DNA from 4 places in the Bacillus sp. CGMCC 1.60114 genome. Region 1 is predicted to be linked to each of the others. Evidence: riboswitches for the same ligand, from Rfam matches in the RefSeq annotation. Region 1 holds a riboswitch; each other region holds the start of a gene.
The links. Region 1 has a riboswitch for S-adenosylmethionine ahead of ACFQZ1_RS01590 (bifunctional O-acetylhomoserine aminocarboxypropyltransferase/cysteine synthase). Riboswitches for the same ligand answer to the same signal wherever they lie in the genome.
Positions count from the first base shown of each region.

Region 2: another riboswitch for S-adenosylmethionine. It lies ahead of mmuP (S-methylmethionine permease); the one in region 1 lies ahead of ACFQZ1_RS01590 (bifunctional O-acetylhomoserine aminocarboxypropyltransferase/cysteine synthase).
Region 3: another riboswitch for S-adenosylmethionine. It lies ahead of metK (methionine adenosyltransferase); the one in region 1 lies ahead of ACFQZ1_RS01590 (bifunctional O-acetylhomoserine aminocarboxypropyltransferase/cysteine synthase).
Region 4: another riboswitch for S-adenosylmethionine. It lies ahead of ACFQZ1_RS03575 (bifunctional homocysteine S-methyltransferase/methylenetetrahydrofolate reductase); the one in region 1 lies ahead of ACFQZ1_RS01590 (bifunctional O-acetylhomoserine aminocarboxypropyltransferase/cysteine synthase).

Region 1 is NZ_JBHTHG010000004.1:82,292-85,458, forward strand. It holds gene ACFQZ1_RS01585 (chloride channel protein) at 71-1,318, opposite strand; SAM riboswitch class I at 1,732-1,835, shown strand; gene ACFQZ1_RS01590 (bifunctional O-acetylhomoserine aminocarboxypropyltransferase/cysteine synthase) at 1,927-3,167, shown strand, end outside.
Region 2 is NZ_JBHTHG010000084.1:189,445-192,611, reverse strand. It holds gene ACFQZ1_RS12770 (GntR family transcriptional regulator) at 1-726, opposite strand, end outside; gene gntK (gluconokinase) at 1-2, opposite strand, end outside; SAM riboswitch class I at 1,148-1,252, shown strand; gene mmuP (S-methylmethionine permease) at 1,333-2,742, shown strand; gene mmuM (homocysteine S-methyltransferase) at 2,717-3,167, shown strand, end outside.
Region 3 is NZ_JBHTHG010000108.1:91,635-94,801, reverse strand. It holds gene ACFQZ1_RS16860 (hypothetical protein) at 1-160, shown strand, start outside; gene ACFQZ1_RS16855 (DUF3139 domain-containing protein) at 181-528, shown strand; gene metK (methionine adenosyltransferase) at 613-1,812, opposite strand; SAM riboswitch class I at 1,979-2,103, opposite strand; gene pckA (phosphoenolpyruvate carboxykinase (ATP)) at 2,322-3,167, shown strand, end outside.
Region 4 is NZ_JBHTHG010000007.1:83,272-86,438, forward strand. It holds gene ACFQZ1_RS03575 (bifunctional homocysteine S-methyltransferase/methylenetetrahydrofolate reductase) at 1-1,194, opposite strand, end outside; SAM riboswitch class I at 1,267-1,377, opposite strand; SAM riboswitch class I at 1,578-1,697, shown strand; gene ACFQZ1_RS03580 (methionine biosynthesis PLP-dependent protein) at 1,772-2,884, shown strand; gene metC (cystathionine beta-lyase) at 2,881-3,167, shown strand, end outside.

The DNA of each region.
Region 1 (3,167 bases):
AGCGGAGTTTTCATTATCTAGGTATGAAGAAAAACCCCTATTGCTGGGAGTTTCACTTTATTTTACTATTTTATCTTTGTGCTAGTTCTTCTTGTTCATCCTTATTATGATTTGGAAGTGGAAATGCATTACCGATGATTGCAGCTCCAATCATTGGTAACAATAAATTAATTGGGAAGAACATAAGTAATAATACTGTAATAGCGAGCGGTTTTCGTATTGCATAGCTTGAAATGGCTGTCGTCACGATAGCTACTGAAGCAACTGGATCCAACGGTACGATAGTAGCCACAGCATATCCAATACTTGAACCAGCAAATATAATCGGAAAAATATGTCCACCACGCCAACCTGTATTTAAACAAACTGCCGTTATACATAATTTTAAAATCCCTGAAAGAAACAGTATCCCAAATGATAATTCTGTCCATTCATGTACTAATTCTTTTAATTGGTGTTCTCCTGAAAACAGTGTATACGGAAGTAAAGTTCCTGCAATCCCTAAAAGAATGCCACCTATAATCGCTAATGTTAGTTTATATTCTTGAAAAGGATGTACTATTTTTTCTAATATATGTTCTATTTGAAAATAAAAATAGCCCGCACCAGCACCTATACAAATAAGGGGAAGAAAGGCAATCCATTCATGGAATGTAAAAGATCCTTCTCCAAAATTAACAATAAAAGATCCTCGATTATCAAGCTGACTAAGCAATAAATATACAGAAAAACCAGCAAAAGTAGTAGCGAGATATACAATAGTCTTTTTCCCTCTAAAAGCTTCAGTGAGTTGCGTATCCTCATGTTCTCTTGGAGCTAAATAACCGAATAGCGGTGCATTAAAAATAACACTTAAAGCAGCGCCAATCCCAAATTCTGTTAGTTCGTGCATTCCTTTTAAAGTAAATTTAAAGCGATCACCAACCCATGTACAAAGTCCACCTATAATCCCAACAAGTGCTGCTTCCGGTCCTAAGCTTGCGCCAAATACTAAAACAATAATAGCCGTTAACGTAGCTTGATGCACAAAACGGTACTCAATCCTACCTGTTTTCTTATATTCAGCCATTACCTCTGGCATTAAACGCGGGTATGTACCGAAGTACTTCTGTAACAGTCCGACAAGAACACCACCAATTATTGTTACACAAATTGTGTAATAAGGTGGTGATCCGAATTCTTTAGGTAAATATCCCCAAATAAACTGAATTGCAGCATTTGTGACAACTAAAAATAACCAGACTGTAGCACCAACTAGGGCACCTAGAAACACACCGTACATGATGAGTAAATAGTGCATGCCTCTCCTAATAGCCATTCTTTATGCCTCCTTTATGTTATATTCTATTATGAAAAAGTAAGAGATTCTAATACAAAAATAGTTGGATAACTAATTCAATACGCATATTATCTTTTTAAGTGAACTACTTATTCAAGATACATTACAAAAATTAGCATTATTATTTTATGAAACTGTAAAACATTTGTAAGTGGAATTGCTTTTTTGTATGTGCTTTGATGGTTACTAAAATGAAATGTAACTCTTTAATTTTACATAGTAAGTGGAGTTTTTAAAACGTATTTTTATCTTTCGATAGAACATTAATGTTATTTTTATATAATTTGAATTCTATGAATAAACAATTAAATTTTATATATTTTTCGCGAAAATTCAGAAAAACAAATTGACACTAGGAAATATTTGCTATAAAATCAACGGTAATTGCATAAGTCTTATCAAGAATAGGTGGAGGGACCGGGCCCTATGAAACCTTGGCAACAGCCGTAAAGCGGAATTGTGCCAAATCCTGCAGGTATTTCCTGAACGATAAGAAAGGCTACATGTCGAGCGTTTATCTAAACTGCTTCTTTCTTATTTAGGAAAGAGGCAGTTTTTTTATGTTAAGAAAGAAAGGGGATTGAGAGATGAGCGATACAAGGGGAAAAGGGACAATTTGTGTGCAAGGTGGCTACGCACCGAAAAATGGTGAACCGCGTGTTTTGCCGCTTTATCAAAGCACAACGTATAAATACGATACATCTGACGATTTAGCAGCTCTTTTTAATTTAGAGGCAGAAGGTTATATTTATACCCGTATTGGTAACCCAACGCTTGCGGCATTTGAGCAGAAACTGACAGAGTTAGAAGGCGGAGTTGGTGCGGTTGCAACTGCATCTGGGCAAGCTGCAATTATGTTAGCGGTATTAAACATTTGCGGCAGCGGTGATCACCTGCTTTGCTCATCAACAGTATACGGCGGTACATTTAATTTATTTGCAGTTAGTCTGCGGAAGCTTGGCATTGAGGTTACCTTCTTTAATCCAAATTTAGCCGCTGATGAAATTGTTGCTCTCGCAAATGAGAAAACAAAGCTTGTATATGCAGAATCGCTTGGAAATCCAGCGATGAATGTTCTTAATTTTAAAGAGCTTTCCGATGCAGCAAAAGAGCTTGAGGTGCCATTTATCGTCGATAATACGTTAGCGACGCCGTATTTATGTCATGCATTTGAACATGGTGCAAACATTGTCGTTCATTCTACAACGAAATATATTGATGGCCATGCAAGTTCACTTGGCGGCATTGTCATTGATGGCGGTAATTTCGATTGGAGTAAGTTTCCTGAATTTGTTGAACCAGATCCAAGTTATCATGGTGTGAGTTACGTACAAAAATTTGGGCAAGCGGCATATATTGTGAAAGCTCGTGTGCAGTTATTAAGAGACTATGGAAATTGTATGAGTCCATTCAATGCGTATATGAGTAATATTGGTTTAGAGACACTGCATCTTCGTATGGAGCGTCATAGTCAAAATGCACTAGCTGTTGCACAGTGGCTATCTCAGCATGAACGCGTTGAGTGGGTCAATTATCCAGGACTTCAAGGTAATGAAAATTATGCATTGGCACAAAAATATTTACCGAAAGGTGCGAGCGGTGTTTTAACGTTTGGAGTAAAAGGCGGTATTGAATCCGCTAAGGAGTTTATTGCAAATGTGAAGCTCGCAGCATTAGTGACACATGTGGCAGATGCAAGAACTTGTGTGATTCATCCTGCAAGCACAACGCACCGTCAGCTTACTGAAGAACAGCAGCGTTTGGCAGGTGTAACGCCTGACTTAATTCGATTATCGGTTGGTATTGAAGATGCAGCGGATATTATTAC
Region 2 (3,167 bases), on a different contig from region 1:
ATGTTCTTGCTCTACTCCTTTAGATAACATTTGTTGTGACATCCAGAGATCTTCAACTTTCCCTTGAACATCATCAAAGTTTTGATGTAAGGCTTTAATCATGAGAGCTCGATCTTTTGATTCGATTGCTTTTATATAAAGCTCATGATTTTTAATAACCCGTTCAAAGTCTTCATACTTTTCCTTGAAGCGGGTACGCATTGATAAAAGGATTAAACTTTCCATAACAGGCTTTAAATTATTCCAAATCATCAGGATGTGGGAATGCTGAATGGTGCGAATAATCGTTTCATGGAATAAGACATCTTGATAAGAAAACTCATCAGCATCATGATATTTGATGGCGATTTTCATCATTTCCATAATTTTATTTAGTTCCTTTACTAACTCATTCGTGTCCATCTTTACAAGTCGTTCAAAGATAAACGTTTCTATGAGTAAACGGACATCATATATTTCTTCGATTTCTTTTTCGGTTAAACCAATGACAACGGCGCCCATTCTTTCTAAGCGAATTATATTTTCAGAAGCTAGTACTTTTAATGCTTCACGAACGGGTGACCGACTTACAGAAAAATCGGCAGCTAATTTATTTTCCGATAGAATGATACCGCTTTCAATTTTACCTGCAATAATACGCATTCTAAGTTCGCTTGCAACACGATCACCAGTAGAAGCTTTTGAAAGCCATTTTTCAGGATAAAGAAATTCCATTGATTCCGTCATAACGTCACCTCATGTTAATCAAGTATACTTGTATACAAGTATTATAACTCGGATTTTTAATTATGCAAGCGCTTTTATTTTGTTTCGTCTAGATCCCCTTCAGTATTTGTTCAAGTTTGATGAGAGTTTAGAATAATAAGGAATGATAAACAAACTTTATTTTCCAGTTTATATACGGAAGATAAATACGTTTTATAAAGTGAAACTTCCATCAGTGGTGGCAGCTCCTATTAATGGTTAATTGAACCAATCGGGCACATGCCAGCAGTTATTCTCTGCATATTTTCTTTATTCCTTTCTGAATAAAGGATCTTACTGCCAGCGAATAGCGGGAAAAACAAGTAAATAAATTAGGAGGTATTTATAAGTGCAGAAACACATTGACAATTTTTACATAGATTGATAAGGTTATAAAAAAATATTCTTATCCAGAGAGGTGGAGGGACTGGCCCTACGAAACCTCAGCAACAGGTCTGCTTAAGATACTGTGCTAATTCCAGCGGGTGATGAACCTGATAGATAGGAGGGTACGTTTTTATTTGTCAGCCACGCACTCTTTTATAGAGTGCGTTTTTGTTTTCTCTGGATAGTAGGAGGAGAGTAGGAATGGAAAACCAAAATAGGAAAGAATTTCAAAGGAAAATGCAAGCACGTCATTTAGTTATGTTATCACTTGGTGGAGTAATTGGAACTGGATTATTTCTAAGTTCAGGTTACACGATTCAACAAGCTGGCCCATTTGGTACAATTCTTTCCTACCTGATTGGTGCACTAGTGGTTTATCTAGTTATGCTGTGTTTAGGTGAGCTTTCCGTACATATGCCTGAAACAGGTGCATTTCATAGTTATGCATCTAAATACATTGGACCAGGGACAGGGTATACCGTAGCTTGGTTGTACTGGTTAACTTGGACTGTTGCTTTAGGTTCTGAATTTACTGCTGCAGGGTTGCTTATGCAGAGATGGTTTCCATCCATCAATGTCTGGATATGGAGTGCACTTTTTGCCATTTTAATCTTTGTATTAAATGTACTGACGGTTAAATTTTTTGCTGAATCTGAATTTTTGTTTGCCTCTATAAAGGTAATAGCTATTGTAATATTTATTGTTTTAGGAGCAGCAGCAATAGTAGGTTTTGTTCCGATGGCTCATTCAAAGCCAGCGCCATTCTTTTCTAACTTTATAAGTACAGGTCTATTTCCTCATGGTGCTTTTGCCATTATAATGACGATGCTTGCCGTTAATTTTGCTTTTTCAGGAACGGAATTAATAGGAATTGCGGCCGGTGAAACAGTGAATCCAGAAACAGCGATACCTAAGGCCATTCGTATTACTTTGTGGAGATTGATTATCTTTTTTGTAGGAACGATCATTGTTTTATCTGCGTTATTACCTAGTTCCGATGCAGGAGTATTAGAGAGCCCCTTTGTTGCCGTTCTTGAACGAGTTGGGGTGCCATATTCGGCAGATATTATGAATTTCGTTATACTAACGGCTATTCTATCTGCTGCAAACTCAGGTCTTTATGCCTCTTCTAGAATGCTGTGGTCGCTTGCCAATAAGAACACAATATCTCCTATTTTTGCAAAAATGACAAAACAGGGTGTTCCAATCAATGCGGTCATTTTCAGCATGTTGGGAGGAGCTTTGGCTCTGTTCTCAAGTATCGTGGCACCGGATACTGTGTATATTGTGCTAGTTTCCATTTCAGGTTTAGCAGTGGTTGTAGTTTGGATGAGTATTAGTGCTTCACAGTTCCTATTTCGCAGACAATATGTAAAAGAAGGAAATTCTGCAGATGACTTGGTCTATCGTACACCATTCTATCCGCTGGTACCAATCGCTTCTTTTATCATTTGTTTTGCGTCATGTGTCGGGATTGCGTTTGATCCTACACAACGAATTGCTTTATATTGTGGTGTTCCATTTATATTGTTTTGCTACGGAAGTTATTATCTAACACAAAATGTAAAGAAAAGGGGAATAGATTATGTCCAACAAAATCAATCCAATTGATGCAATTTTATCTCAACATTCAATTATGCTGCTTGACGGAGCGCTGGCTACAGAACTGGAGTCACACGGATGTAATTTGAACGATTCCCTTTGGTCAGCACGTGTATTACTTGAGAATCCGGAATTAATTTATAAGGTCCACTCTGACTATTTTCATGCTGGAGCGGACTGTGCCATTACGGCAAGCTATCAAGCTACTGTTGATGGTTTTTCTGGGCGCGGAATACAAGAAAAGGAAGCTTTAGAGTTAATTAAGCAAACAGTGTTACTTGCAAGAAGAGCAAGGGATGATTACTGGAAGAAGAATACGCAAACGAATAGGCCTAAACCATTGGTTGTTGCATCTATCGGTCCTTATGGAGCTTACTTGGCAGATGGTTCAGAATATATTGGCAATTACGGTGTCACAGATGAAACGTTAGCAG
Region 3 (3,167 bases), on a different contig from region 1:
TACATCATGCGGAAAGGAAATTGCAGTACACGAACGTTCTTGGATTTACATACAATATCCGCCAAGCGGTATAACAAATATTCAAAAATATATTGAGCTCGGTGGGGAAGTGTATTGTACTTCTTGTGTTGGAAAATTAGAAAAACAGGAAAGCAACTAAAATGCTAAAAAGGTGATTGCATGAAAATAAGAAATATTGCTTTCATAATTACACTTGTAATCATTTGTTTTTTGGGCGGTACTTCATTTTATAAAAATCACATAGCTCATAAAGTAGAAGCGTATTTATTCTCACAAGGCGACCAGAAAGATGATTTAAAAAGTCTTGAAGTACGGTACGACTTTAAGTTCGGATATACGGTCGATGTTATGTACAAGGATGAACCACATGTTATCTATACGTATCGCTATCAAAAAATTGGAGATACGGCAAGAAAAGGAGTGCTTGCTTATAATAAAACATTACTTGATGACAAATTAGACCCTAACACTTATTCATACAAACATACACATTTTGGGGAGTATTAGGACTCTCGTTTACAACACTACGTCACCGTATGATTTAAATAAAAAAAGCTTTGCGCACATGCGCAAAGCTTTTTTCTTCCTATATTATAGACCAGCTTGCTCTTTTAAAGCTTCGGCTTTGTCTGTACGCTCCCAAGAAAGGTCTACATCAGTACGTCCGAAGTGGCCGTATGCTGCTGTTTGTTTGTAAATTGGGCGACGTAAGTCTAACATTTTGATGATACCAGCTGGGCGAAGATCGAAGTTGCTGCGAATTAGTTCTACTAATACTTCTTCAGATACTTTTCCAGTGCCGAATGTATCAACAGAGATAGATACTGGTTTCGCTACGCCGATTGCGTATGCAAGTTGTACTTCTGCTTTGTCAGCAAGACCTGCTGCTACGATGTTTTTCGCAACGTAACGAGCTGCGTATGCTGCAGAACGGTCAACTTTTGTTGCATCCTTACCAGAGAATGCACCGCCGCCGTGACGAGCGTATCCACCGTAAGTATCTACGATAATTTTACGACCTGTTAAACCAGCATCCCCTTGTGGTCCACCGATAACGAAGCGGCCAGTTGGGTTAATGAAGAATTTTGTATCTTCATCGATTAATTCAGCTGGTACAACTGGTTGAATTACGAATTCTTTTAAGTTGCGATCGATTTGTTCCCAAGAAATCTCTGGATGATGTTGCGTAGAGATTACAATTGTATCAACGCGAACTGGTTTACCGTTTTCATCATACTCAACTGTTACTTGTGTTTTACCGTCTGGACGTAAGTATGGTAATGTATCATCTTTACGAACTTCAGTTAAACGACGAGCTAATTTATGAGCAAGAGAGATTGGAAGCGGCATTAATTCTTTTGTTTCATTACATGCGAAACCAAACATTAAACCTTGGTCGCCTGCACCGATTGCTTCGATCTCTTCGTCAGTCATTTGACCTTCGCGTGCTTCTAACGCTTTGTCAACACCCATTGCGATGTCAGCAGACTGCTCATCGATAGATGTTAAAACTGCACAAGTTTCTGAATCGAAACCGTATTTTGCACGAGTATAACCAATTCCTTTAATTGTTTCACGAACGATTTTTGGAATATCTACATAAGTAGAAGTCGTAATTTCTCCCGCTACCAATACTAAACCAGTTGTTACTGTTGTTTCACAAGCTACACGTGCATTTGCATCTTTTGCTAAGATTGCATCTAAAATTGAATCAGAAATTTGGTCACTAATTTTATCTGGGTGTCCTTCAGTTACAGACTCAGATGTGAACAGATGACGTTTTTTTGTCATGTGGTAAACCTCCCTACAGTAAATGTATATATTGTACGGAACTCATCCTTAATTTGCCACAAACTGCGACATTCATGTATTCTCCCACAAGCGCAAAAGAAAAACCTTTCCTAATTAATAGAGGAAAGGTTGTATTCGCTACTTGCATACTGCTTTTTGCCCTTCGCTCTTATCGTTCGAGACATTACACCTCGCACAGGTTTAAGCACCTATTCACTTGAACTTGTCGTACATACAAGTGAGGTTGCCGGGCTTCATCGGGCCTGTCCCTCCGCCAGCTCGGGATAAGAGAGTATCCGTCCTCAACTATACTAAAGAAATGCTTTTCATTTGTCAATCCAAATACACATATTCCTATAAGTTTTTAACGACAGAAATTTATGGAAAAAAATAATATAATAACACAAACAAAAATAAATAAATAGTATACATTATTTATATGATTGTGTTATACTCTTGGTGGGGATTACGAGAATATTTATAAATTAAACAAAGGATGGTATCTAAATATGAGTACTGTGAATGTCCAAATTGGATTACATGAACTATTAAACGGAAGCAATGCACAGGTTCAATTGAGCGTTCCGCAATTAACGGAAAAAGTATTAATGAGAAAAGAAGGCAGATTAACTTCTACTGGCGCTGTTTCTGTTTCAACAGGAAAATATACAGGACGTTCTCCGAAAGATAAATTTATTGTAGACGAAGCATCTGTTACGGATAAAATTGCTTGGGGTTCTGTAAACCAACCGATTTCTGAAGAGCATTTTAATAAATTATATACAAAAGTATTAGAATACTTAAAAGACAAAGAAGAGCTATTCGTATTCAAAGGATTTGCAGGAGCAGACCACAGCTACCGTCTTCCTCTTCAAGTTATTAATGAATATGCATGGCATAACTTATTCGCACATCAATTATTCATTCGTCCAACTGAGGAAGAATTAAAAAATCATGATGCACAGTTCACAATTGTATCTGCACCAAACTTTAAAGCAGATCCAGAAGTTGACGGCACAAACTCAGAAACATTTATTATCGTTTCATTTGAAAAGCGTATCGTATTAATCGGAGGTACAGAATACGCTGGAGAAATGAAAAAATCAATTTTCTCTATCATGAACTACTTACTTCCAGAACAAGATATTTTTTCTATGCACTGCTCTGCAAACGTAGGTGAAGAAGGCGATGTTGCTTTATTCTTCGGTTTATCAGGAACAGGTAAAACAACATTATCTGCTGATCCGCACCGCAAATTAATCGGTGATGACGAGCATGGTTGGTCTGATAACGGCGTATTCAATATTGAAGGCGGTTGCTATGCAAAATGTGTGAACTTATCTCGCGAGAAAGAG
Region 4 (3,167 bases), on a different contig from region 1:
TAAATGGGACTGCAGCCCGATCACATTATGATCACGGCACGTTAAATGAGTCAATACAGGAATATCATGTTTTGTTAATAACGCACCCATTGCCATATTTGATACACGAGGTGATGCTAAGGAGTTATCTGCTAACGTAATCGCATCTGCTCCCGCACGCTTCAACGCTTTTGCTCCTTCAAAAAACCTTTGTGTATCCAATGTTTTTGGCGGATCAAGTTCAACAATCACTGTTGTTTTTTTCCTCGCTTTTTCTGCTAATGTAATTCGATCCACTGTATTTACACGCTTCGTTTCTATTACTTCTGCACACTTTACAACTTCTTTAACTGTTACAGGACTCTTATTTTCAAGTGCTCGCTTCATCGCTTCGATATGGGCAGGGGTTGTACCGCAGCAACCACCAAGTAACCTAACTCCTTGCTTAATAAATTCCGGCGCCATCTCTTCAAAATAAGCAGGGCTTCCTTCATATACATAACGACCTTCTACATATTTTGGAAGACCGGCATTTGGATACGCAGATAAATAGCCATATTCAGGAATTGCAATCGTTTTAAAAGATTCAATCATATGAAGCGGTCCTAACTGACAATTTAATCCAACCACATTTGCACCGTACTCTATAAGACGCTTCAATACATCATCTACGTTATTTCCATTTTGAGTTGTACCAGCTGAGTGAAGAGCAAGCTGTGCAATAAGAGGAATATTTGTTTGCTTTCGTAATACTTTCACTGCATGAAGCAATTCAAATTCATCATAAAAGGTTTCTAATAATAGCCCATCAACATTTTCTTCTAGCAGGGCATTTGCTTGCTCTAAAAGCATAAATTCTCGTTCCATATCATTCGTTGTAACTGCTCCAATGTGTTTCATCCCACCAATTGTTCCAACAATTGCATTCTTTTCTGTCGCTGCTGCTTTTGCATGCCTTACAGCGGCACGATTAATTTTCCTTACGCGATCCTCTAATCCATACATGCGAAGTTTTCCTTCATTTGCTCCGTATGTATTTGTTTGAATGACATCTGCCCCAGCTGCAACATATTGTTTATGAATTGAAATAATCCGCTCCGGCTCAGATAAATTCAATTCTTCAAAGCAGCTTTGTAAACCATGAGAGTGCAACAATGTTCCCATTGCCCCGTCTCCAATGACAATTCCTCTTTGCAATAAATCTAGTAATTTCACATATCTCCCTCTCTTCCTTTCAATATAAAAACCCCCTCTTCTCAATGAAGAGGGGGACAGCATTTCATCCTCCTCTTATCATTCAGAACAATTTGTTCTGCAGGTCTTAGCACCGTCTCAAACATGTTGTTTGAAGGTTGCCGGGTTTCACAGGGCCTTTCCCTCCACCACTCTTGATAAGAGTTTCATTCTATTGTGAATGCCAAAGTAAACATCATCCGTTCACTCATTAACAATCTTTGTTAATTTTTTCATTAATTTAGCATGTTGAAATAATAAAGTCAACGAAAATAAAGAAAAATAAAATTATTCAAAATATAGTTGCGTTTCTTTCTGAATTTGTTGTAAAGTAAAAAACATAATAAAAAACTTTATATTTTACTTTCTTATCGAGAGAGGTCGAGGGACTGGCCCATTGACGCCTCAGCAACCATTAACAAATTTTTTATTTGTTAATAAGGTGCTAATTCCAGCAAATTCAGAACTGATTTGACAGATAAGAAGAAGACTATATTCGTCACATATGAGCCTTCTTCTTAGAAGGCTTTTTTATTTTGTATTAGGGAGGAATTCTATTATGTCTACAATTGAAACGAAGCTTGCCCAAATTGGAAATCGCAGTGAAACAACAACAGGAACAGTAAATCCCCCCGTTTACTTCTCCACTGCGTATCGTCACGAAGGAATTGGAAAGTCAACAGGGTTTGATTATTCCCGAACTGGAAACCCAACACGTCTTCTATTAGAGCGTGCAATCGCTGACTTAGAACAAGGCGAACAAGGCTATGCCTGTAGCTCAGGAATGGCGGCTGTTCTTCTTGTCCTTTCACTATTCCGGTCTGGTGACGAACTTATTGTATCTGAAGATTTATATGGCGGAACATATCGTTTATTTACAGAGCACGAACAAAAATGGGATGTTCGATGTAGATACGTAGATACACAGCATATACAAGAAATTGAAAAAGCAATTTCACCAAGGACAAAAGCAATTTTCATAGAAACACCAACAAATCCACTTATGCAAGTAACGGACATCGCAGCAGTTGCTACCATTGCAAAACGTCACAATTTACTTCTTATTGTTGATAACACATTCTACACACCATATTTACAACAGCCATTAACAAAAGGTGCTGATATTGTCCTGCATAGTGCTACAAAATATTTAGGTGGTCATAACGATGTATTAAGCGGACTTGTCGTTGCTAAAGGGGCAAAGTTATGCGAGGAACTCGCTCACTATCATAATGCATCTGGAGCTGTGTTAAGCCCATTTGATTCTTGGCTTTTAATACGCGGTATGAAAACATTAGCACTGCGTATGAAGCAGCATGAAGAAAACGCAAAAGCAATTGTTGCTTACTTACAGGGAGAAGAAACAATAACCGATGTTTTTTATCCAGGAAAAGGTGGGATGATCTCTTTTAAACTGCGAGAGGAAACGTGGATTGATCCATTCTTACAATCTCTTTCTCTTATTACGTTCGCAGAAAGTTTGGGCGGCGTAGAAAGCTTCATTACATACCCAGCAACACAAACGCATGCCGATATACCAGAAAAGATTCGCACTGCCCGCGGTGTTTGTAATCGTCTGCTCCGCTTCTCTGTAGGAATTGAGAATCAAGATGATTTAATTCAAGACTTACAGCAAGCACTCAAACAAGTAAAAGAAGGAGTGAGAATATGAGTTATTCCCTAGATACGCTTTTACTTCATAATCGTTTTAAACATGACAAACAAACAGGTGCTGTAAATGTTCCTGTTTATAATACATCTACATTTCATCAGTTTGATGTAGATGCATTTGGAAAATATGATTATAGTCGTTCGGGAAATCCAACGCGCGAAGCTCTTGAGGAAATGATTGCTTTACTAGAAGGTGGGAGCAAAGGGTTTGCCTTCTCATCTGGCATGGCTGCTATTTCAACAACTTTTCTTCTTTTATCACAAGGAGATCATGTCCTTATTTC